Regions from separate parts of the Delftia sp. WSY_7 genome, predicted to be linked through region 2. Evidence: riboswitches for the same ligand, from Rfam matches in the RefSeq annotation. Region 2 holds a riboswitch; the other holds the start of a gene.
What was found. A riboswitch is a leader RNA that binds a small molecule or an ion and turns the genes downstream of it on or off. The one in region 2 is predicted to bind cobalamin.

Region 1 (10,472 bases), on a different contig from region 2:
CGGCGGTGACCTGGCCGTAGACCAGCTCGGCCGTGGAGGAGCGGCTGGGAAAGGGCTCGCGCACGGCGAAGTCCAGGCGTGGCGCATCCCAGGCGAAGGGCTGGTAGTCGAAGTCGGTGGACGCGCCGCGCACGGCGCGGGCAATGCCCATAGATCCCGTGACGATGCTCTTGATCCAGGCCGACGAGCCCAGCCCCGTGGCGACGCTGAGGCCGGAGGACGACTGGGATTCCTGCCGGTCGCCCAGCGCGATGTCGTACAGGGCGGAGGTGTGGCTGCGCGGGCCGATGAACAGGTCGTTGGCGGCGCGCAGCACCTGGCCGTCGCTCAGGCGTGCCTCGGCCAGGGTGACGGCGCGCGTGGGGCGGCGGTTGGCGGCCACGTCGCCCAGCAGGGCGGCCAGGTCGGCGGGGGCGAAGGGCAGCAGCAGGCCGTCCCAGCGCGCGGGCTCGGGGTTGATGCCGATGAGCGGCTGGCCGTCCAGGTATTTCATGGTGTTGGCCACCATGCCGTCCTGGCCCAGCGCCACCACGATGTCGTCGGCGCCGAAGACGAAGTTGGGCACCAGGGCGCGGTCCACGATCTGGTAGCGGCCGCGCGCCTCCAGCGCCTGCACCACGGCCTGCAGGGCGGTGGCGTAGGCGGCGCTTTCGCGCAGGTAGTCGCCGAAGTCGGCGCCCAGGTGCTCGATGTAGAAGCGCGCCTGGGACAGCGTGTGGTACCTGGCCACCAGCTCATCGAGCCGCGTGCGCCGCACTACCAGCACGGTCTTGCGTTCATTGGCGTTCACGGCGGCTCCTTGCGGGTTCGGTATCGGCCACGGCAGCTGCATGGCCTGCACCGGCGCCCATGAGCGACTGCAGCAGCTCGGGCGAGACGTTGAGCTGGCCGATGCGCTCGGCCTTCTCGGCAATGCCGCCAAAGGCCTGGGCGATGAGCTGGCCCGGCTGCATGCCCACGGCGGCCAGCGATTGCACGATGCGCGGATCGGCCTTTTCCAGGGCCTGCATGACGGCGCCCACGCGGTAGGCCTCGGCCTCGGCCAGGGTGCGGCTGTTGGCGGCCTGGCCTTCGACGAAGTCGCGGCGGCTGGTCTCCAGCGCCACGTCGGCAGACATCTGTTCGGCGCGCAGCTCGTTTTCCTTGCGCATCTGGGCGGCCTTGGCTTCCAGCTGGGCCTCGCGGATCTGGCGCTTTTTCTTTTCCACGGCCACGTCGGTATCGAGCTCGTTCTGGCGGATGGCGCGCTCGTTTTCCACGGCAGCCATGCGGCGGGCATAGACGGCGTCGTCGGCGGCCTTGAGGTTGGACTCGCGCGCCTCGGCCTCCAGGGCGCGGGCGATGTCGGGCGTGGGTTTGACGGCCATGACCGAGACGCCCAGGATCTCCAGCCCCAGCGCCTCGATCTCGGGCTGGGCGGCCAGCTCCTGCTGGGCCGTGCGCGCAATGAGTGCCGAGGAGCGCAGCGCCTGCTTGAGCTCCAGCGCCTGCACGGCCTGCTGGATGATGACCTCGGCCTGCATGGTCACGCGGTCGCCCAGGCGCTGCGGGTCTTCGGACAGGTATTTCTGGCCGTCGCGCGCCAGGGAGAAGTCCATCAGCGTGGCGGTCTGGCGCGGTGTGCTGATGCGGTAGGTGACCTGGCCCTGCACGGTGACGCTCTGGAAGTCGGCCGTCACCAGCTCCAGCATGAAGTGGCAGTCCTGGCTGCCCACGGGCACCGCGACCAGGGTGGTGGTGGGGGCGTAGTAGAAGAAGGACTGGCCCGCACCCTCGCGCACCACCTTGCCGGCGCGGAACTGCATGAGGTGGACCGTGGATTGGGACTTGATGAAACGGATGCCGAACATGGTGCTTCTCCTTTTAAGTTGTTCTGTACAACTCGTATGGGTTGCATAGTGCAACTTAAAATCAGGCACGTCAAGCACAATCCATCCCATGGCTGAAAAAAATTCCCCATCCCCGCAGGGCGTGCTGGACTTCCCGCGCCCTTTCACCACGGTGGACGTGGTCATCTTCACGGTGGCAGACGATGCCCTGCAGGTGCTGCTGGTGCAGCGCCCCACGGCGGGCAGCGAGCCGTTCCCGGGGCTGTGGGCGCTGCCCGGCGGCTTTGTGGATGTGCGCCAGGACGCGGACCTGCTGGCCTGCGCGCGGCGCAAGCTACTGGACAAGACGGGTGTGGACAGCCCCTACCTGGAGCAGCTGGGAAGCTGGGGCGGCGCGGCGCGCGACCCGCGTGGCTGGTCGGCCACGCATGTGTATTTCGCGCTGATCCCGGGCCATGACCTGATCCTGGCCAAGGGCGCGAATGCGGCCGATGTGTCGTGGTTTGCCGTCGATGAACTGCTGCGCGCGCCTGCGCTGGCCTTCGACCACGGCGAGATCCTGCGCGCAGCGGTGGAGCGGCTGCGGGGCAAGGTGGAATACACCTCGCTGCCGGCCTTTCTGTTGCCCGAGCCTTTCACGCTGCCGCAGCTGCAGCAGGCCTACGAGGTGGTGCTGGGCCGCCCCGTGGACAAGAGCGGTTTTCGCACGCGCATGATGGCGGCCGGCTTTCTGGTGGAGGCCGGCCAGGTGGAGGGCACGTCACGCCGCCCCGCCATGGGCTACCGCCTGGCCGACCGCAGCGCGCCCGTGGTGTTTCCGCGCACCTTCAGCCCGCGGGGGTGAGGACGGCCTTCGATCAGGGCCAGGATCAGGATCAGGCGCCCAGCAGGCTGCAAAAGCGCTGCATGTCCACGTTGCCGCCGCTGAGGATGATGCCCACGCGCCGTCCGCGCAGCTCCTCGCCTTTCTGGCGCGCGGCGGCCAGGCCCAGGCAGCCGGTGGGCTCGACCACGAGCTTCATGCGCGAGGCCAGGAAGCCCATGGCATCGACCAGCTCGGCATCGCTGGCGGTGAGGATGTCGGTCACGTCGCGCTGGATGATGGGGAAGGTGATGCCGCCCAGGTGCTGGGTCTGGGCGCCGTCGGCAATGGTCTTGGGGGTGTCTATGTGGACGATGCGGCCTGCGCGCAGCGACTGCTGGCCGTCGTTGCCGGCCTCGGGCTCCACGCCGTAGAGCGCGCAGTCGGGGCTGAGCGCGCGTGTGGACAGGGCGGTGCCCGACAGCAGGCCACCGCCGCCCAGCGGCACGAAGAGGGCGTCCAGCGGGCCGGTTTCCTCCAACAGTTCCTTGGCGGCCGTGCCCTGGCCGGCCAGCACGTCGGCATGGTCGTAGGGCGGGATCAGGGTCAGGCCGTGGCGCTCGGCCAGGTCGCGGCCGATCTGCTCGCGGTCTTCGGTATAGCGGTCGTAGACCACCACCTGGCCGCCATAGCCCTTGGTGGCCGCCACCTTGGCGGCGGGCGCGTCATGCGGCATGACGATGGTGGCGGGAATCTCCAGCAGCCTGGCAGCCAGTGCAATGGCCTGGGCGTGGTTGCCCGAGGAAAACGCCACCACGCCGGCCTTGCGCTGCGCCGGGCTGAAGCGAGACAGGGCGTTGAAGGCGCCGCGGAACTTGAAGGCGCCCATGCGCTGCAGGTTCTCGCACTTCAGGAAGACGCGGGCGCCCAGCGCCTCGTCCAGCGTGCGCGAGGTGAGCACGGGCGTGCGGTGGGCATGGCCCTGGATGCGTTGGGCCGCTGCGGCCACGTCGTCATAGGTGGGAAGGCTTGTCATCGGTACGGGAGAGAAGGGGTTGCAGACCGGCGGGGTGCCGGGAGCTATTTGGCGTAGCTGTAGACCGTGGCGCGCGACACGCCCAGGTGGGCGGCAATGGTCTCCATGGAGCGGCGAAGGTCCAGCAGGCCGTCGCCCTTGAGTTCACGGACCAGGGCGCGCCGCTCCTCGGGCTTGAGGGCGCGCGGCGTGGTCGCCAGGCGCGCCGCGAACTGGTCGATGCGGGCGCGCACCGTGTCGGCACCGGCCCCGGCGCCCATGGGCGCCAGCATTTCGCGGGCCGGCGTGTCGCCGCTGACGGCGGCAAAGCGGTTGAGCATGCCCTGGAAGCCCTGGAACATCGTCAGGTCCACATTCATGCACAGGGCGGCGATGTAGCGGCCCTCGGAGTCGCGGATGCCGATGGACGTGCTCTTGGCCTGGCGGCCATCGGCGAACTGGTTGGGGTAGTTGGCGATGACCTGCTCGTAGCCGGGGTCCTGGATGCGGGCCAGGCCCAGCTCGGTCGCGCCCTGGCCGACCTCGCGGCCCGAGAGATTGTTGTGGATGGCCAGCACCGCATGGGACGGGTCGAGCAGGTCATGCACCACCACCTCGCAGAACGGGGCAAGGGTCTGGCCCAGGCCTTCGGCGATCTTGGCCACCTGTTCCAGCAGTTGGCGCTGCTCGGGAGTGCGTTGTGTCATATTGGACATTTTGTTTTGAATTGGACAAAATGTCAAAACCCAGGCGACCTGCCTTCTTGTCCGTTTCTTGTGCTCCCTGCCATGTTCGACACCCTTGTTCACCTGCTGCAATCCCAGGACGCGCGCTTTCGCGTGATCGAGCACCCTGCCGAGGGCCGCTCCGACCTCGTCGCCGAAATCCGGGGCACGGCACCCGGCCAGGGTGCCAAGGCCATGCTCTGCAAGAGCCGCGATGCGTCCGGTGCGGGCGATCCCCAGCTGTTCCTGGCCGTGCTGCCCGGCGACCGCAAGCTGGACTTCAAGCGCCTGGCCCAGGCCGTGGGCGTGCGCAAGGCCACGCTGGCCTCGCCCGAGGAGGCCCAGGCCGCCACCGGCTGCGTGATGGGATCGGTGCCGCCGTTCTCCTTCAACCCGCAGGTGCGCCTGGTGGTGGACCCGGCACTGGTGGAGCGCTTTGCCGAGATCGCCTTCAATGCGGGCCGGCTGGACCGCTCCATCGTGCTGGACTCGGCCGACTATGTGCGCATTGCCCGGCCCGCGCTGCACAGCCTGAGCGGGGATGGCGCCGATTGACCCGGGGGCCGGGCGGTGCCCACAATCGCAGCAACGCCCGCACATCCTTTCCTGACCATGACCACCCCTGCCAGGCAGTTCCCCGACCGGCCCGATGCGGCCGGCTTTGTGCGTGCGGCGCTGGCTGCCGCACTGGCCCAGGTGCAGTCGCATATGGATGTCGTGGATGCCGGCAGCGGCGAGGCCGAACGCATCCACCAGCTGCGCGTGGCCCTGCGGCGCCTGCGCACCCTGCTGCGCGAATGCGCAGGGCTGGCGCCCGGCATGCGCGCCGAATGGGATGCCCCGCTGGCCCTGGCCTTTGCGCGCCTGGGCACGCTGCGCGATGCCGGCACCCTGGCCGACGTGGTGCGGCTGCTGCTGCAGGACGCCGATGCGCCCTTGTGCGATTGGGCCGTGCCGGATGCCGGGCAGGCCGACGCGGACGCGGCCGCTGCGGTCCGCGAGCCGCAGTTCCTGCAAACGCTGGCCGAGATCCATGCGCTGGCGCAGGCGCCTGCAGGCAAGCGGCAGCCCGGCCTGGTCAGCCTGTCCGCCGCAGGCACGCGCAAGTACCTGGCACGGCGGCTGGCGCGCCTGCACCGCCAGGTGCTGCGCGACGGCCGGCAGTTCGACCGCCTGCCGCTGGCGCAGCAGCACCGCGTGCGCAAGCGGCTCAAGCGCCTGCGCTACCTGGCGGACTTTGCGCGGGAATTCGCGCCCGGAATGTGGCCCGGCAAAAAGGGCCGGCGCTTTGCCGAGGCGCTGGTGCCCGCCCAGGACGCGCTGGGCCTGCACAACGACATGGCCGTGGCGGCCGCGCTTTTTCGTGACGAGGCCGGCACGGATCCGCGCGCCTGGTTTGCCGCCGGCTACCTGCAGGCCCGCCTGGCCACCAGCGCGCGCAGCAGCCGCCGCGCGCTGCGTGCGCTGGCCCGCGTGCCGGGCTTCTGGGCCTAGACCGCATCAGCGATAATCCGCCGCTGGCGCACCGCCGCAGCCCCTGGGCCGTGGCGGTGCGCTGTTGCTGAAGGTGCCCCATGCCGCTTGCCGGCCAGGGGTTCAACGGGAAGCAGGTGCGCGATGCCATCGAGGTGGCCGCTCGCAATGCCTGCGCTGCCCCCGCAACGGTCAGCGGAATACAACTCCCCACGCTGGCGCGCCACCCACCGGTTGCGCGCCGCAAGCCACTGTGTCTGGACGGACATGGGAAGGCGGGGATGCCTGCTGCAGCGCGCCCACCCTGCGCGCCGCAGCGTTCCGCAAGCCCGGATACCGGCCTTCTGCATTGCTTTCGGACGCCGCGGGAGTGCGCCTGTCCGGTCCGGCCCCAGCCTGCGCTGGCGTGGCCGGCTCCGGCGTGCGCGCCGTGCGGCATGGTTCAGACGATAGGCCCCACGGGTGACTGGGGCAGTTGGATTCAACGCATGCGCTTCGCTTCTTTGGCCGCCGATTGTTCCGGCCCCTTTCCCCTTCCTCCCTTCCTGCGCCCGGCCACCGCTGCGGCCGTGCTGGCCTGCTGCGCCGCGGCGGCCGGCGCCGCACAGGAACCGGCGGCCGGCAAAGCCGGTGCATCCGCCGACGATGCGCTGGACGCCGTCTTCGTGACCGCCACGGCGCGGCCCGAGGCGCGCAGCCGCATCGCGGGCACCACGCAGACCATCGACCGCGAGGCCATAGAGCGCTCCAGCGCGCGCTCGGTCACCGACCTGCTGGCCGAGAACGCCGTGGGCTTTCTCAGCGAATGGACGGCGGCCCAGACCTCGATGAACCTGCGCGGCGCCTCCACCGACGGCCAGGGGCGCGACTTCCGCAGCCAGGTGCTGGTGCTGGTCAACGGCCGGCGCGCGGGCACGGCCAACCTGTCCAAGCTCAGCCCCTCGGATGTGGAGCGCATCGAGATCGTGCGCGGCCCGTCCTCGGTGATCTACGGCAGCCAGGCCATGGGCGGGGTGGTCAACATCATCATGAAGACGGGGGCTACGGCGCCCGGCACGCGTGCCCAGGTCCAGGCCGGCTCGTGGGACCTGTGGCGCACCGATGCGCAGACGGCCGGCGCCAATGACCGCTTCGACTGGTACTTCGGCGTGAGCGCAGGCGGGCGCGGCGACTACGATTCGGGCGACGGCGGCACGCGCATGGAGAACACGGGCTGGAAGCGGCGCGGCGCCAGCGGCGCCCTGGGCTGGCAGCTGCACGAGCTGCACCGCGTGGAGCTGCAGCTGCGCACGGACGGCATCTACAACGCGGGCTTTCGCGGATCGGGCGCCAACATCTACAGCCGCGACAACCGCAGCAACCGCTCGCTGGACCTGACCTACGAGGGCGCACTGCCCGGCCAGCGCCTGAGCTGGACGACCCACCTCTACAGCCTGGTCGATACCGATGAGTTCAACTGGGCATCGCCCGTGATCCGCTCGGGCAACAGTGCCGTGCCCGGCACGGCGCGCGACTACAACCACCGCCAGCTGGACGCCACGGGCCTGCGCTTTCAGCCGCGCCTGCGTGTCAGCCAGACCAATGACCTGCTGATGGGCTTCGACTGGGAGCGCAGCAAGCTGCGCTCCGACCGCCTGCGCGTGGCCATGCCGGGCGGCCCGGCGGGCCAGGTCGCGCCCTACGACAACAACCAGACCGAGCAGGTGCACGCGCTGTACGTCGAGGACGCGCAGACCCTGTTCGACGACCGCCTGACCCTGCGCGCCGGCCTGCGCAAGACCTGGGGCACGACACGCTTCGACGATACGCCCAACCTGGCCCTGGCCCAGGCCAGCACGCGCGACTACGACAACCACACCTGGTCGGCCGGCGCCACCTGGAAGGCCACGGACCGGCTCACGCTGCGCGCTGCGGCCTCCACGGGGTTCCGCGCGCCCACGGCCACGGAGCTGGCCTCGGACTTCACGGCCGTCGGCGGTGGCCGCACCTTCGGCAACCCCAACCTCAAGCCCGAGACCAGCCGCCAGATCGAGGTCGGCGCCGCGCTGCAGCAGCCCGGCTGGCGCGTGGATGCGGCCCTGTTCCAGAACACCATCAGCGACCGCATCATCACCGTCTCGCGCGGGGCCACGACCAATACCTCGGACTACGCCAACAACGCGGCCGACATCGTGGCGCGCGGCTTGGAAATGCAGGCCGACATGGACCTGGCGCGGGCGCTGAACCTGACGGGCCACCAGCTCAAGGCCTGGGCTGGCGGCTACTACCACTTCAGCATGCGGGACAAGGGCTCGGCCGCCTCGGCCAATACCGACAAGGTGCAGCGCATGTACCGCTACGAGGCCTCGGCCGGCGTGCGCTACGGGCGCGGCAGCGGGCGCCTGCAGGGCGACTGGAGCCTGCAGCTGTCCACGCTGCTGCGCGGTCCCATGTGGTACGACACGGAAGAGGCGCTGCTCATCCCCCAGGGCGAGCCCCGCAGCACCTTCATCCACCGCAAGGGCGCCTTCACCATCTGGAACCTGCGGGCCGACTACCGCGTGTCGCGCGGCGTCAAGCTGTTCGCAGCCGTCAACAACCTGTTCGACCTGAACCGCCATCCCATCTTCATCGCGCTGGACCGTGCGCCCTGCATCGCCAACCCGGCGTACCAGAACGGCGGCTGCGGAACGTCGATGGCGGGGCGCGAACTCATGGTCGGCCTGCAGGCAGAGTTTTGATGAAGCACCCCCTGAGTCGCTTCGCGCCTTCCCCCGTGTGCACGGCGCCCTCTCTCGCTACGCGGGAGGGGGACGACACCCTCGGGGCGGGGCGGCGCGGCCGGCATAGGCCCTTCCTCGGTGTCCCTCGCTTTGGACTGCGCCGGTTTCATAGGTCATGTACGGCGCCTTGCGTCATGGAACACTGAGATGAAGGCTGTCTGCACACCACGCCGCCAGTTGCTGCGCCAGGGCGCGGCGGCGGCCCTGGGCTGCGGCCTGCCCGCGGCCTGGGCCGACACCGTCGCTGCAGGCGGTCCGGTGGTGCTGCAGGATGCGCTGGGCCGGCGCGTGGAGATTGCCGCGCCGCCGCAGCGCATCGTCTCCATCTTTGCCTCCAACACCGAGCTGGTGGCCGCGCTGGGCCTGCTGGACCGCGTGGTGGGCGTGGAGGATTTCACGCGCTTTCCACCGGGCGTGGAGCGCATTCCCAAGGTGGGCGGGCGGCTGGGGTTTTCGGTGGACGCCGTGGTGGCGCGCCAGCCGGACCTGGTCATCGTCACGCCCGCGCGCCAGGCAGCGCACCAGCTGGTCGATCCCATGGAGCGCATCGGCGTGCCGGTGATGGTGCTGCTCAGCCGCTCGCTGGCCGAGGTGATGGACAACCTGCGCCTGGTGGCCCGCGCCACGGGCGTGCAGGCGCGCGGCCAGGAGCTGGCCACGGCGCAGGAAGCGCGGCTGCTGCGCGTGGACCGGCAGGTGGCCGGCCAGCCCCGGCCGCGTGCCCTCATGGTCACGGGCCGGCTGGGTAACGGCATGCTGCTGGCGGCCCGGCCGGGCACCTATACGGGAGAGGCCATGGTGCGCGCGGGCGCCGCGTTCGCGCTGGACGGCCTGGGCACCGTGCCCCAGGTCTCGCCCGAGGCCGTGCTGGCCGCCGACCCTGATGTGCTGCTGTTCGCAGGCACGCAGGAGGCCATGCAGGACCTGATCGGCCAGCGCGGCTGGCGCGACCTGCGTGCCGTGCGCGGCGGCCGGGCCACCACGGTGGCGCGTGCCGAGTTCCTGATTCCCGGGCCGCGCACCTTTGGCGGCGTGGAAAAACTCTCGCGCTGGCTGCACCCTGCGGCCTGGGCCGGGGAGGCCGCATGAATTCCCTTTCACATCCACCTGCGTGGCGCCCCTGGTCCGGTGCGGTCCTGCTGCTGCTGGCCAGCCTGCTGATCGCCGCCTGCGCGGGCCACCAGTGGGCCAGCCCGGCCGACCTGCTGGCCGCGCTGGGCGGCGAAGACAGCCTGCGCAGCCGGCTGCTGCTGCAGTGGCGCGTGCCGCGCGTGCTGGCAGCCGCCCTGGTGGGCGCGCTGCTGGGCCTGTCGGGCGCCATCTTCCAGGGCGTGTTCCGCAATCCGCTGGCCGAGCCCTATCTGCTGGGCGCCTCGGGCGGCGCGGCGCTGGGGGCGACTGTCGCACTGCTGGTTCCGATGCATCTATTGTTCGGCCTGCCCCAGGCCTGGACGCTGCCCGTGCTGGCCTTTGCGGGCGCCTGGGGTTCGACCGTGCTGGTGCTGGCCGTCTCGCGCGTGGCCGGTGCCACCGATGCGGCCGGCATGCTGCTGGCCGGCGTGGCGCTGGCGGCCGTGCTGGGCGCGCTGCGCTCGTTCCTGATGCTGGCGCTGTCCGATGAGACGGTGAGCCTGCAGGTGGTGCTCAGCTGGGTGCTGGGCGGCATACAGACGCCGTCGTGGAGCGGGCTGGGCCTGCTGGCCGGTGCCTCCCTGGCCTGCCTGGCCGGGGCCATGGCGCTGGCGCGCGGGCTGGACCTGCTGGGCCTGGGGCAGGATGCGGCCCAGGGCTTCGGCCTGGACGTGGCGCGCTTCACGCCGCTGGCCGTGCTGGCCGGCTCGCTGGTGGTGGCCGTGGCCGTGGCCT
Region 2 (10,472 bases):
GCCGGCCGCGAGAATCCGGCGCCGGGGCGGCGGACTCAGGGCCAGCTCGGGAACCTCCGAGAGGGTCTGCCCGGTCTTCGGATCCTTCAGCGTCAGGCGCTCGGGAGAAATCTGTACGTAGATGAGTGATATGAAGGCAGAGAGCATGGATATCCATCAATCGATTTTCTGAACCACGGTCTGGCCCGGCAGCAAGGCCCGGCCATCACCACCGCGCGGCAGCATCGGCGCGACAGGCTGGCCGGTCTGGCGGTCCAGCAGCAGCGAATGCGCCTCGCCCGGCGCGAACAGATGGCCTTCGCCCCATTGCCGCAACGCCACGATCACCGGGAACAGCTCAAGGCCCTGGGCCGTGAGCACGTATTCCAGGTAGGCCGAGCCTTCTGCGGCCGGGCGGGTTTCGAGGATGCCGGCCTCCACCAGCCGGCGCAGCCGGTCGGCCAGGATATTGCGGGCCGCGCCCAGGCTGCGCTGGAAATCGCCAAATCGGCTGATGCCGTCGAAGGCATCGCGCACGATGAGCAGCGACCAGCGGTCGCCGATCACATCCAGGGAGCGGGCCACCGGACAGGGCTGCGGTGTGTCAGGACGGATGTCTTCTTTCATGGCGCTATTTTGGTTGCATTTCAAAACTGGTTCAACTAGCATCAAACCAGTTTTGTTTTGCAACTGGATTCAACCCATGAACGCCTTCCCAGCCTCGGACACGGTCCGCATGCCGCGCAGCCTGGTGCTGCTGTTCGCCGCTGCCAGCGGCCTGAGCGTGGCCAATGTCTATTACGCCCAGCCGCTGCTGGAGGCGCTGGCGGCCGACTTCGGCATCAGCCATGCGGCCGTGGGCGGCGTGGTCACCGCCACGCAGGCCGGCTGCGCGCTGGCGCTGGTGCTGCTGGTGCCGCTGGGCGACCGGCTGGAGCGGCGGCGGCTCATGCTTTTGCAGTTGCTGGGCCTGGTGCTGGCCCTGGCGGCCGTCAGCACCGCCCGTTCGGCCGTTCTGCTGCTGGCGGGCATGCTGGCCGTGGGCCTGCTGGGCACGGCCATGACGCAGGGGCTGATCGCCTATGCGGCCAGCGCCAGCCAGGCGCATGAGCGCGGGCGCGTGGTGGGCGCAGCCCAGGGCGGGGTTTTCATCGGCCTGCTTTTGGCGCGCGTGTTTGCCGGCGCCGTGGGTGACGTGGCTGGCTGGCGTGGCGTCTACGCCTGCTCGGCCCTGTTGATGCTGGCCCTGGCCTGGCCCCTGTGGCGGCAACTGCCCCGGCTGGCGGTGCCCTCCCCCGTACCCGGCTACACGCAATTGCTGTCATCCATGCTCCAGCTGCTGCGCCAGGACCGCATGCTGCGCACGCGCGGCATGCTGGCCCTGCTGATGTTTGCCACCTTCAATATCTTCTGGAGCGCCCTGGTCCTGCCGCTGAGCGCACCGCCCTACAGCCTGTCGCTCACGGCCATCGGCGCCTTTGGCCTGGCCGGCGTGGTGGGCGCACTGGCAGCAGCCCGTGCCGGGCACTGGGCCGACCAGGGTTTCGCGCAGCGCACCAGCCTGGGCGCGCTGGTGATCCTGCTGCTGGCCTGGGCGCCGATTGCGCTGCTGGAGCAATCGCTGTGGGCGCTGGTCGCCGGCATCGTGCTGCTGGACCTGGGCGGCCAGGCCCTGCATGTGACCAACCAGAGCCTGATCTTTCGCAGCAACCCGCAGGCCCACAGCCGGCTGGTGGGGCTGTACATGCTGTTCTATGCCGTGGGCAGCGGGCTGGGCGCGCTGATTTCCACCAACGCCTACGCGCGGTTTGGCTGGCAAGGGGTCTGCGTTGCGGGGGCGGGATTCAGCTTGGCGGCCCTGGTGTTCTGGACCATGACACGGGAAACGGCTGCCCAGGCCAGCGTTCCCGCCTAGACCCGGCTCACCAGCTCCGAAGGCACCCGCCCCAGCGCCTTGCGGAACATGGTGGAAAACGCGCTGGGGCTGTCATAGCCCAAATCCAGCGCCACCTGCGTGACCGATGCGCCCGCAGACAGCCGCGACACCGCTGCCAGCAGGCAGGCCTGCTGGCGCCAGGCGCCAAAGGCCATGCCTGTGTGCTGCTGGAAAAACCGGCTGAAGGTGCGCAGGCTCTTGTTCAGCGCCTGTGCCCAGTCCTGGGGCGTGGCGCGGATGCTGGGCTGGGCCAGGAACTGCTTGCACAGGGCGGCCAGCTTTTCGTCGCGGGGAATGGGCGCGAACAGCGGCAGGCTGCGGGCCGAGGCCAGCTCGTGCAGCACCAGCGTGACCAGGGCGCCGTCGCGGCCCGCTCCGTCGTACAGCGCCGGCAGGTCGGCGCAGGACAGCAGCAACTGGTGCAGCAGCGGGGAGACGACCAGGGCCTCGCAATGCACACCCGGGCGGGGCGCAGCAGCCGGTTCGATGTATAGGCTGCGCGTGCTCACGCCCTGCATGCGCACGCTGTGCGGCTTGCTGGCCGGAATCCACACACCGCTGTAGGGCGGAATGGTCCAGGCGCCGTCGTCGGTTTCCACTTCCATCAGCCCGCTCATCCCGTAGAGAAACTGGGCACGCCGGTGGCTGTGCGTGGGCAGCAGCGTGCCAGGCGTGTAGTCGGTGCCGATGGCCAGCACATCGCGCGCCACGGCGTCCACGGAATGCAGCGGGATGTTGAGCATGGGAATGTCCGGAAAACAGCCAACAGGCTTTGGCAGGAATTCAAGGATTATTGACCTATCCGCGAAAGCAGGCCAAACCGCAGCATCCTAAGGTTCAGTCCTTGCTCGTTTTTTCCAAAGGACTGTCTGTGTTCCCTCTCCTGCTGCTGGCTTTCGGTGTGCTTGCCGGCGTGACCACCGTGCTCTTCGGCTTTGGCGGCGGCTTCGTGGCCGTTCCGCTGCTTTATGCGCTGCTGACCTCCATCCACGGCGCGGACTCCGCCGTTGGCCAGGCTGCCATGCACATTGCCGTGGCCACCTCCACCTGCGTGATGATTTTCGGCGCCTCCATGGCCACGCTGCGCCAGCACCGCGCGGGCGCCCTGCCGTGGGAGCAGGTGCGGCCGCTGGCCTGCTTCATCGCGGCCGGCGCCGTGGCGGGCGCGGCGGCCGCCACCTGGATCAGCGGGGAATGGGTGCGCTGGGCCTTCATCGCCTACCTGGCCCTGACCATCGCCGACGCACTGCTGCGCCCGGGCTTCGTGCACGGCACCGCCGCCCAATTGCAGCCCATGGGCCGCAGGCCCGCCGCCATCGCAGGCTTGGCGATTGGCGCGATTGCAGCCTTCCTGGGCGTGGGCGGCAGCGTGATGACCGTGCCGCTGATGCGCCGGCGCGGCGCCAGCATGGCGGCCGCCACGGCCATGGCCAGCCCGCTGTCCCTGCCCATGGCCGTGGCGGGCACCGCTGCCTACATGCTGGCATCGCAGGGCGCGGGGCTGAGCCCCTGGCATGTGGGCTATGTGGACCTGCAGGCCTTTGCGTTGCTGACGGCCGGATCGTGGACGGGCATCAGGCTGGCAGCCCCGCTGATCGGCCGCATTCCCGATGCCCTGCATGCCAAGGCCTACCTGGCCCTGCTGGGCCTGGTGCTGCTGGTCATGATCGTGGCCTGAGCGCTGCGCTCAACCCTCCTGGAAGATCGCCTCGATCCGGGTCTCGAACACCCGGGCAATGGCGAATGCCAGCGGCAGGCTGGGGTCGTAGCGGCCCGTCTCTATGGCATTGACGGTCTGGCGCGACACGCCCAGCAGGTCCGCCAGCGCAGCCTGGCTCCAGCCGCGCTCGGCGCGCAGTTCACGGATGATGTTTTTCATGGGCGGGGCACTTTGGCGGAACAGCTCATCGGCTGCGCAGCCAGTGGGCCACCGAGGCAGCCACCCAGAGCGCACCCATCAAGGGCCACACCATGAACATGCTGAGCTTGGGAAACCCTGCCATTTCCAGGAATCCGTAGGTGAAGGTGAGGCCCGCCGTGCCCGCCGCCGCAATCGCCAGTTGCTCCAGCATGGACTTGCGCAGGAACTCGTCGGTATCGCGCACCAGGCGTACGATGGCCCGCACGGCCAGCGCAAACGCCAGCATGGGGCTGAGCAGCAGGGCCGTGCGCAGGGCCCCGGCCTGCATGTCGGCGCTGAGCAAAAGCGCCCCGACAAGCAGCGCCATGTAGAGCAGCAGCGCAAATCCCAGCTCCTTCTGGTAGCGGCGGTTGGTGACCGTTGTTTGATTCATGGAAGTCTCTCGCAATGTGTAAAGGATGCTTGACATTGTGCGATGCCACCCGCGGGCATGTCAAGCAAGCTTTACATCGGCACTGAACGCCCCGCCGTACAATCGCCGCCGTTGGTGCCAGCAGCCCCAGGGGCTGCGGTTAAACGGGAAACATGGGGCGGCCAGATAAAGCCGCCCGCATGTACTGCCCCCGCAACAGTGAGTGAAACGCCGCGTGCATGGCACCGGCCCCCGCCAAACCCGTGCCACTGGGCGTACAGCCCGGGAAGGCCTTGGCGAGTGCGTCACCAGTCTGGATACCGGCCAACAGGCGGCCGGCCGCGCATGCAGCGCAGCCGGTCTTTGTGGTTTCCGTGCCGGCGGGGTCGCTGGCGCGCAACTGGCTCGCATCCATGCACACCCTCGCCCTCGCGCGCGCCCCTGGCGCCGCTCTTCGCTCGCCCTCGGCGTTCCCCGTACTGCGCACGTTGTCCGCCCTGGCTGCGGCCTCGCTGCTGGCCTGCCAGGCCCAAGCACAGGTACAACAGGCACAACAGGCGCAGCGCGCACAGGCCTCCCAGCTCGATACCGTGGTCGTCACCGCCTCGCGCAGCGAGCAGTCCTTGCGCACCGTCACGGCCGACATGACCGTGATCGACGCCGAGACCATTGCCCGCAGCGGCGCCACCGGCGTGGCCGACCTGCTGGTGCAGGTGCCGGGCGTGCAGATCAACCGCAATGGCGGGCCGGGCCAGGTCACCTCGGTCTACCTGCGCGGCACCAGCAACCAGCACACTGCCGTGTTCATCGACGGCGTGCGCTACAGCTCGCAGGAGCTGCAGGGCGGCGCGGTCTGGTCCACCCTGCCGCTGGCGCAGATCGAGCGCATCGAAGTGCTGCGCGGCCCGGCCGCCGCCATCTATGGCTCAGACGCCATGGGCGGCGTGATCCAGATCTTCACCAAGCGGGCGGACGGCCAGACCCGCGCCTATGCCGAGGCGGGCATCGGCGACCAGGGCACCAGCAAGCTGGCCACGGGATTCCAGGGCGGCGCCAACGGCTTCACCTATGGCCTGAACCTGGCGGACGAGCGCAGCGACGGCTTCGACGTCTACCCCGGCAACACCTTCTCGCCCAACCCGGACAAGGATGGCTACAGCAACACCTCGCTGGGCCTGAACGCGGGCTACAAAACGGGCATCCACCAGATCGACGCCAGCCTGCTGCACAGCCGCCTGCGCACCCACTACGACCAGAGCCCGCCGCCGTTCGACGACTACGACGTGGTCAAGAACACCACCGGCAGCCTGCGCTGGCAGGCCGGCTGGAACGCCATGTACAAGAGCGTGGTCCAGATCTCCCAAACCGACAGCCAAAGCGACCGCCACACCCAGTCGCCCGAAAGCGCCAAGGGCCGCTCCACCAACTACCTGCTGCAGAACCTGTTCACGCTGGGCCAGCACCGTTTCAACATCGACCTGGAGCGCCGCGAGGACAAGCTGGACACCCAATACGCCTGGACGCAGAACACCGACAGCCGGCGCGTGCAGAACTCCCTGTCGGCCGGCTGGCGCCTGACCGAGGGCCGCCACCAGTTCGACGCCAACCTGCGCCACGACCAGGTGCGCGACCAGCAGAACAAGACCACGGGCGGTCTGGGCTACGGCCTGCAGATCGACGAGCGCTGGCGCTGGGTGGCATCGGCCGGCACGGCCTTCAGAACTCCCACGCTGTACGAACGCTTCACGGGCCAGGCGGCGGCCGACCTCAAGCCAGAAAGCAGCACCAACGTGGAAACGGGCCTGCACTATGCGGCCGGTGCCAACCGCCTCTCGGCCGTGGTCTACCGCAACAAGTTCAAGAACCTGATCACCTACGACTGGAACAGCGCCGTTCCCTGCAACTGCTACCGCAACTGGCAAAGCGTGGAGATCACCGGCCTGACGCTGGCGGGCAGCACGCGCCTGGGCAGCGCCAACCTGGGCGCTTCGCTGGACTTCATGAACCCCGAGAACCTGGAGACCGGCAAGCTGCTGCCTTACCGCTCCAAGCGCATGCTCAAGCTCAACGCCGACACCCAGGCGGCCGGCTGGACGCTGGGCGGCGAAGCGCAGCTGTACAGCGGCCGCTATGCCGACGAGGCCAACACCTTCAAGCTGGGCGGCTACGGCGTGGTCAACCTCTACGCCCAGCGCCAGCTGACAAGGCAATGGACGCTGCTGGCCCGCGTCAACAACATCGCCGACCGCGACTACGCCCCCACGCGCGGCTATGCGAACGCAGGCCGCACCGTGTTCGTCAGCGTGCGCTGGACTCCCCTGCCCTGACCGCCATGCACCTGCTGCTTGTGCGCCTGCCCCGCCTTCTGCTGCTGATCGCCGCCCTGGCCTGCGCGGGCAACGCCTTTGCGCAAAAGGCGGCGGATGCGGGAACGGGCGGGGCAACCACCGCCTACACCGTCACCGACATGCGCGGCCGTCAGGTGCGCCTGGAGCGCGTGCCGCAGCGCATCGTCTCGCTGCTGCCCTCGCTGACCGAATCGCTGTGCGCGCTGGAGGCCTGTGAGCGCATCGTGGGCGTGGACGAGTTCTCCAACCACCCGGCCCGCGTGGCCGCCCTGCCCAAGCTGGGCCACACTTTTGCCCCGCTGGTCGAGGCCACCGTGCGGCTCAGGCCCGACGTGGTGCTGATGGCGTATTCCGCACCCGTCATCGCGCAGCTGGAGCGCTTCGGCATTCCCGTGCTGGCGCTGGACGCCAACGACATGGCGCAGCTGGAGCAGGTACTGCACAAGCTCGACCAGCTGCTGCAGGTGCAGCGCGCCAACGCCCTGCTGGCGCGCATGCAGGCCGAGGTGGACCAGCAGGCCAAGGCGCTGGCTGCGCAAGCGCCCGCCGGGCAGAAGGTGTATTTCGAGGTGGACGCCACGCCTTACGCGGCGGGGCCGGACTCCTTCATAGGCCAGCTGCTGCAGCGCCTGGGCGCGCGCAATGTGCTGCCGCCCAACCTGGGCCCTTTTCCGCGAATCACGCCCGAATACGTGCTGCGCCAGCAGCCCGAACTCATCATCCACACGCCGCAGACGCCATCGGCCAGCTTTGCCACCCGCCCCGGCTGGAGCCGCATGCCCGCCGTGCGCTCGGGCCGCATCTGCGCGCTGGACCTGGTCGAGACGGACGTGGTCTCCCGCCCCGGCCCGCGCCTGGGCGATGCAGCGCGGGTGCTGGCCCGCTGCCTGCAGATGCCGGGCACGGCGCCGCGTTGACTTCGCTGGCCGGCTTGGCCCGCTTGGTCTGCTTGGCCGATGGCCCTGCCTACTCCAGCACCACGGCCGTGCCGCTGGCAGACACCATCAACATGCCGTTGCCCTGGCCCAGCACCTCGTAATCCAGGTCCACCCCCACCACGGCATTCGCGCCCAGTTCCTGGGCGCGTTCCTCCAGCTCCTTGAGCGCAATCTCGCGCGCCCGCTGCAGCTCGCGCTCATAGGTGGCCGACCGCCCGCCCACGATGTCGCGCAGCCCGGCAAACAAGTCCTTGAACACATTGGCGCCCAAAATCGCCTCGCCCGCGACCACGCCGCAGTAGCGGGTGATGCGGCGGCCTTCGATCTGGGGGGTGGTGGTGATGATCATGAGAAATCCTCGGTGAAGATGTTGAAGATGGATTTTGGCCGCCCAGCCTGCGTAAGCCCAACGCAAGGCAGGCCTGCACGCTGCAGTCTGACATAGGCCTGCGCTATCATCTTTCGCCTTCAGATCTCGGAAGGTGGTTTCAAAAAATTCAATCGCGTGCATGAGCCATTGGGACTCATCTCCATCTAGGTAGCGAAAAAATCAATGCGAGACCCACCTATTCGGCTCCACCCGCGTCGCAGCGCCCCATGGCAGTGCAAGGCGCCGCAAGCCGCAACATCTTCCCCGCGCCCCAGGCTTGCACGATCGATCCGGCACGATAGGTTCGGCAAGCGCGCGCCCCATCAGCCCCATAATCTGGCTTCAAAAATTTCGCACCCCCTATGACACAGTCCCTCAAAGAACTCCTTGCGGCCAAGGCCGCGCTGGACATGGAAATTGCCAAGGCCCGCACCTCGGCGGCCGACGCAGCCCTGTCCAAGGTCCAGAAGCTGGTGACCGATTTCGGATTCACCCAGCAGCAAGTGTTCCCCTACATCCCAGCAAAAACCAGCGCACCGGCGAAGTATCGCGATCCGTCTACAGGAGCAACGTGGACAGGTCGCGGCAAGCCTCCGAACTGGATCAAGGACCAGGATCGCGACGACTTCCTCATCGAACGCAAACCCGAGGCGGCCCAAGGCCCGTTCCTCGCAGAAATGGCGGCAGCGGCAGCTCGCAACTGAAGGCGCTGCACACGGCGGCACGCAGGATGCTGTGCGGTGCGGTGGGGTTCCGATGCGAAGGAATCTGTGCCGTCCGAAAAAAAGCCCTCTGAGCATTCAGCGGGCTTTTTTTCCGGCCTGGCGCCGGCAGCGTAGTCACTGCCGGCATCTTTCGATGGCGTGCATCGCGCTCCGGCAGGGGGACCAGCCGGGCCTTTGCGGCACCGCCAGCCCTCAGGCGTGGCTGACGGGGCAGCTGCCTGCCTTGCCCATGATGCTGTCCGCGGGCGCCTGCGCGCGGTCATTCAGGCCGTAGTCGCGCAGCACCTGGGTGACGCGCACGCGGTAGTCCTTGAAGATCTTGTCGCGGCCGGCGCGCTGGGCGCTGAGGTGGGCTTCCACGTTGCGCCACTGGACGACGGCTTCCTCGTCGCGCCAGGTGGTGACGGACATGACTTTCTCGGGGTTGAGCGTGCTCTGGAAGCACTCCACGGAGATGAATCCCTCCATGGGCTTGAGCATGGGGGTGAGCTTGTTGACCAGGTCCACATAGGTCTGGTTCTGGCCGGGCAAGGCCTGCAGTTCGAACAGTACGACAACCATCTTCAACTCTCCTTTTTTCGGGAACAGAGATTCCGGCGCCGCGCAGCGCGGCTCCGGCGTGGGGGGAAATGGGTGAATGGGCGGCGCCGCAGGTTCAGCGGCTGCGCTCCAGGTGGGTCAGCCAGGCGGCCAGCACATCGCGCGCGGCCAGGGTCAGCAGGCCGCCGTATTTCTGAGCATCGGCGCGCAGGGTGCGCGGGTCCACCTGGGCCATGCCGAGCTCGCAGGCATGGCCGACCAGCCAGCGCTCCAGCCGGGCCGCGTCGGCCTCCAGATGGAATTGCAGGCCCAGCACCTGCGGGCCCACGGCAAAGGCCTGGTTGGCGCCGATGGCGGTGCCGGCCAGGTGCACGGCGCCTTCGGGAATGTCGAACTGGTCGCCATGCCAATGGAGCACGGGCACGCCGTCCAGCTTGACCAAGGGCGAGGCCAGGCCGGCGTCGGTGAGCGTGAGCGGCGAAAAGCCGATTTCCTTGACGCCCAGCGGGTAGACCCTGGCGCCCAGCGCGCGCGCAATGAGCTGCGCGCCCAGGCAGATGCCCAGCAGCGGCTTGCCGCTGTCCAGCCAGCGGCGCACGGCCGCCAGCTCCTGGGCGACGAAGGGATAAAGCGCCTCGTCATAGGCACCTATGGGGCCGCCCAGCACGACGAGCAGGTCGGCACGGCCCAGGTCCAGGGTGTCAAGCTCGCCGATGCTGGGATCGACGTACTGCACTTCGTAGCCGCGGCTGGCGAACTCGGTATGCAGGGTGCCCAGGTCTTCGAAGTGGATGTGGCGCAGCGCGACGGCTTTTTTCATGGGAGGAACTCAGGTGGATACAGGAGGTTGGCTTGGAACGTGCGGAGCCCGTCAGGCGCCGGGCTTGAGATCGACGTGGATATGGCCTGCCGAGGGGAAGGTGCAGCAGGCCAAGGCATAGCCGGCTTCCTTTTCCCTGTCGCTGAGGCAAAAGTCCGCCTCCAGCCGTGAACTGCCTCCCGTGATGCGGATGCGGCAACTGCCGCAGATGCCGGCCCGGCACTGGCTGCGGATGGCAATGCCCACGCCTTCCAGGATCTCCAGCAGGCTTTTGCCGGACGCGGCTTCGACAATCTGCCCGCTGTGCGCGATCTGCAGCTGGCATGCCTGCGCGGTCTCGCCTGGCTGGGCGGTGGATGCGGCAGGCGGCGTGAAGGCCTCGATATGCTGTATGGCACCGGGAAAGCAGGCCCGCGCATGCTCGCGAAAGGTCTGCGCAAAGGCGTGGCCGCCACAGATGACGACGGCCTGGGGCTGGCCCAGCGCCAGCAGGGACTGCTGCGAGGGGCGGCCCGGCACGAAGGGCCCGTGGGCGGCAATGTC

Region 1: it holds a riboswitch for cobalamin, as region 2 does, so the genes downstream of both, ACF8ME_RS03790 (TonB-dependent receptor) here and ACF8ME_RS12760 (TonB-dependent receptor domain-containing protein) in region 2, are expected to answer to the same signal.

What each region holds. Positions count from the first base shown of each region.
Region 1 covers NZ_JBICLB010000005.1:549,133-559,604, reverse strand. The annotation lists gene ACF8ME_RS03825 (sugar kinase) at 1-790, opposite strand, end outside; gene ACF8ME_RS03820 (SPFH domain-containing protein) at 777-1,850, opposite strand; gene ACF8ME_RS03815 (NUDIX domain-containing protein) at 1,939-2,673, shown strand; gene ACF8ME_RS03810 (threo-3-hydroxy-L-aspartate ammonia-lyase) at 2,705-3,667, opposite strand; gene ACF8ME_RS03805 (transcriptional regulator) at 3,712-4,353, opposite strand; gene ACF8ME_RS03800 (YbaK/prolyl-tRNA synthetase associated domain-containing protein) at 4,435-4,926, shown strand; gene ACF8ME_RS03795 (CHAD domain-containing protein) at 4,984-5,865, shown strand; cobalamin riboswitch at 5,920-6,204, shown strand; gene ACF8ME_RS03790 (TonB-dependent receptor) at 6,333-8,564, shown strand; gene ACF8ME_RS03785 (ABC transporter substrate-binding protein) at 8,754-9,695, shown strand; gene ACF8ME_RS03780 (iron ABC transporter permease) at 9,692-10,472, shown strand, end outside.
Region 2 covers NZ_JBICLB010000033.1:130,524-140,995, forward strand. The annotation lists gene ACF8ME_RS12725 (rod shape-determining protein) at 1-147, opposite strand, end outside; gene ACF8ME_RS12730 (helix-turn-helix domain-containing protein) at 157-606, opposite strand; gene ACF8ME_RS12735 (MFS transporter) at 683-1,894, shown strand; gene ACF8ME_RS12740 (AraC family transcriptional regulator) at 1,891-2,658, opposite strand; gene ACF8ME_RS12745 (sulfite exporter TauE/SafE family protein) at 2,787-3,593, shown strand; gene ACF8ME_RS12750 (helix-turn-helix transcriptional regulator) at 3,603-3,794, opposite strand; gene ACF8ME_RS12755 (hypothetical protein) at 3,820-4,209, opposite strand; cobalamin riboswitch at 4,305-4,532, shown strand; gene ACF8ME_RS12760 (TonB-dependent receptor domain-containing protein) at 4,602-6,515, shown strand; gene ACF8ME_RS12765 (ABC transporter substrate-binding protein) at 6,521-7,453, shown strand; gene ACF8ME_RS12770 (heavy metal-binding domain-containing protein) at 7,503-7,823, opposite strand; gene ACF8ME_RS12775 (H-NS family nucleoid-associated regulatory protein) at 8,207-8,548, shown strand; gene ACF8ME_RS12780 (antibiotic biosynthesis monooxygenase) at 8,762-9,130, opposite strand; gene ACF8ME_RS12785 (glutamine amidotransferase) at 9,225-9,929, opposite strand; gene ACF8ME_RS12790 (2Fe-2S iron-sulfur cluster-binding protein) at 9,981-10,472, opposite strand, start outside.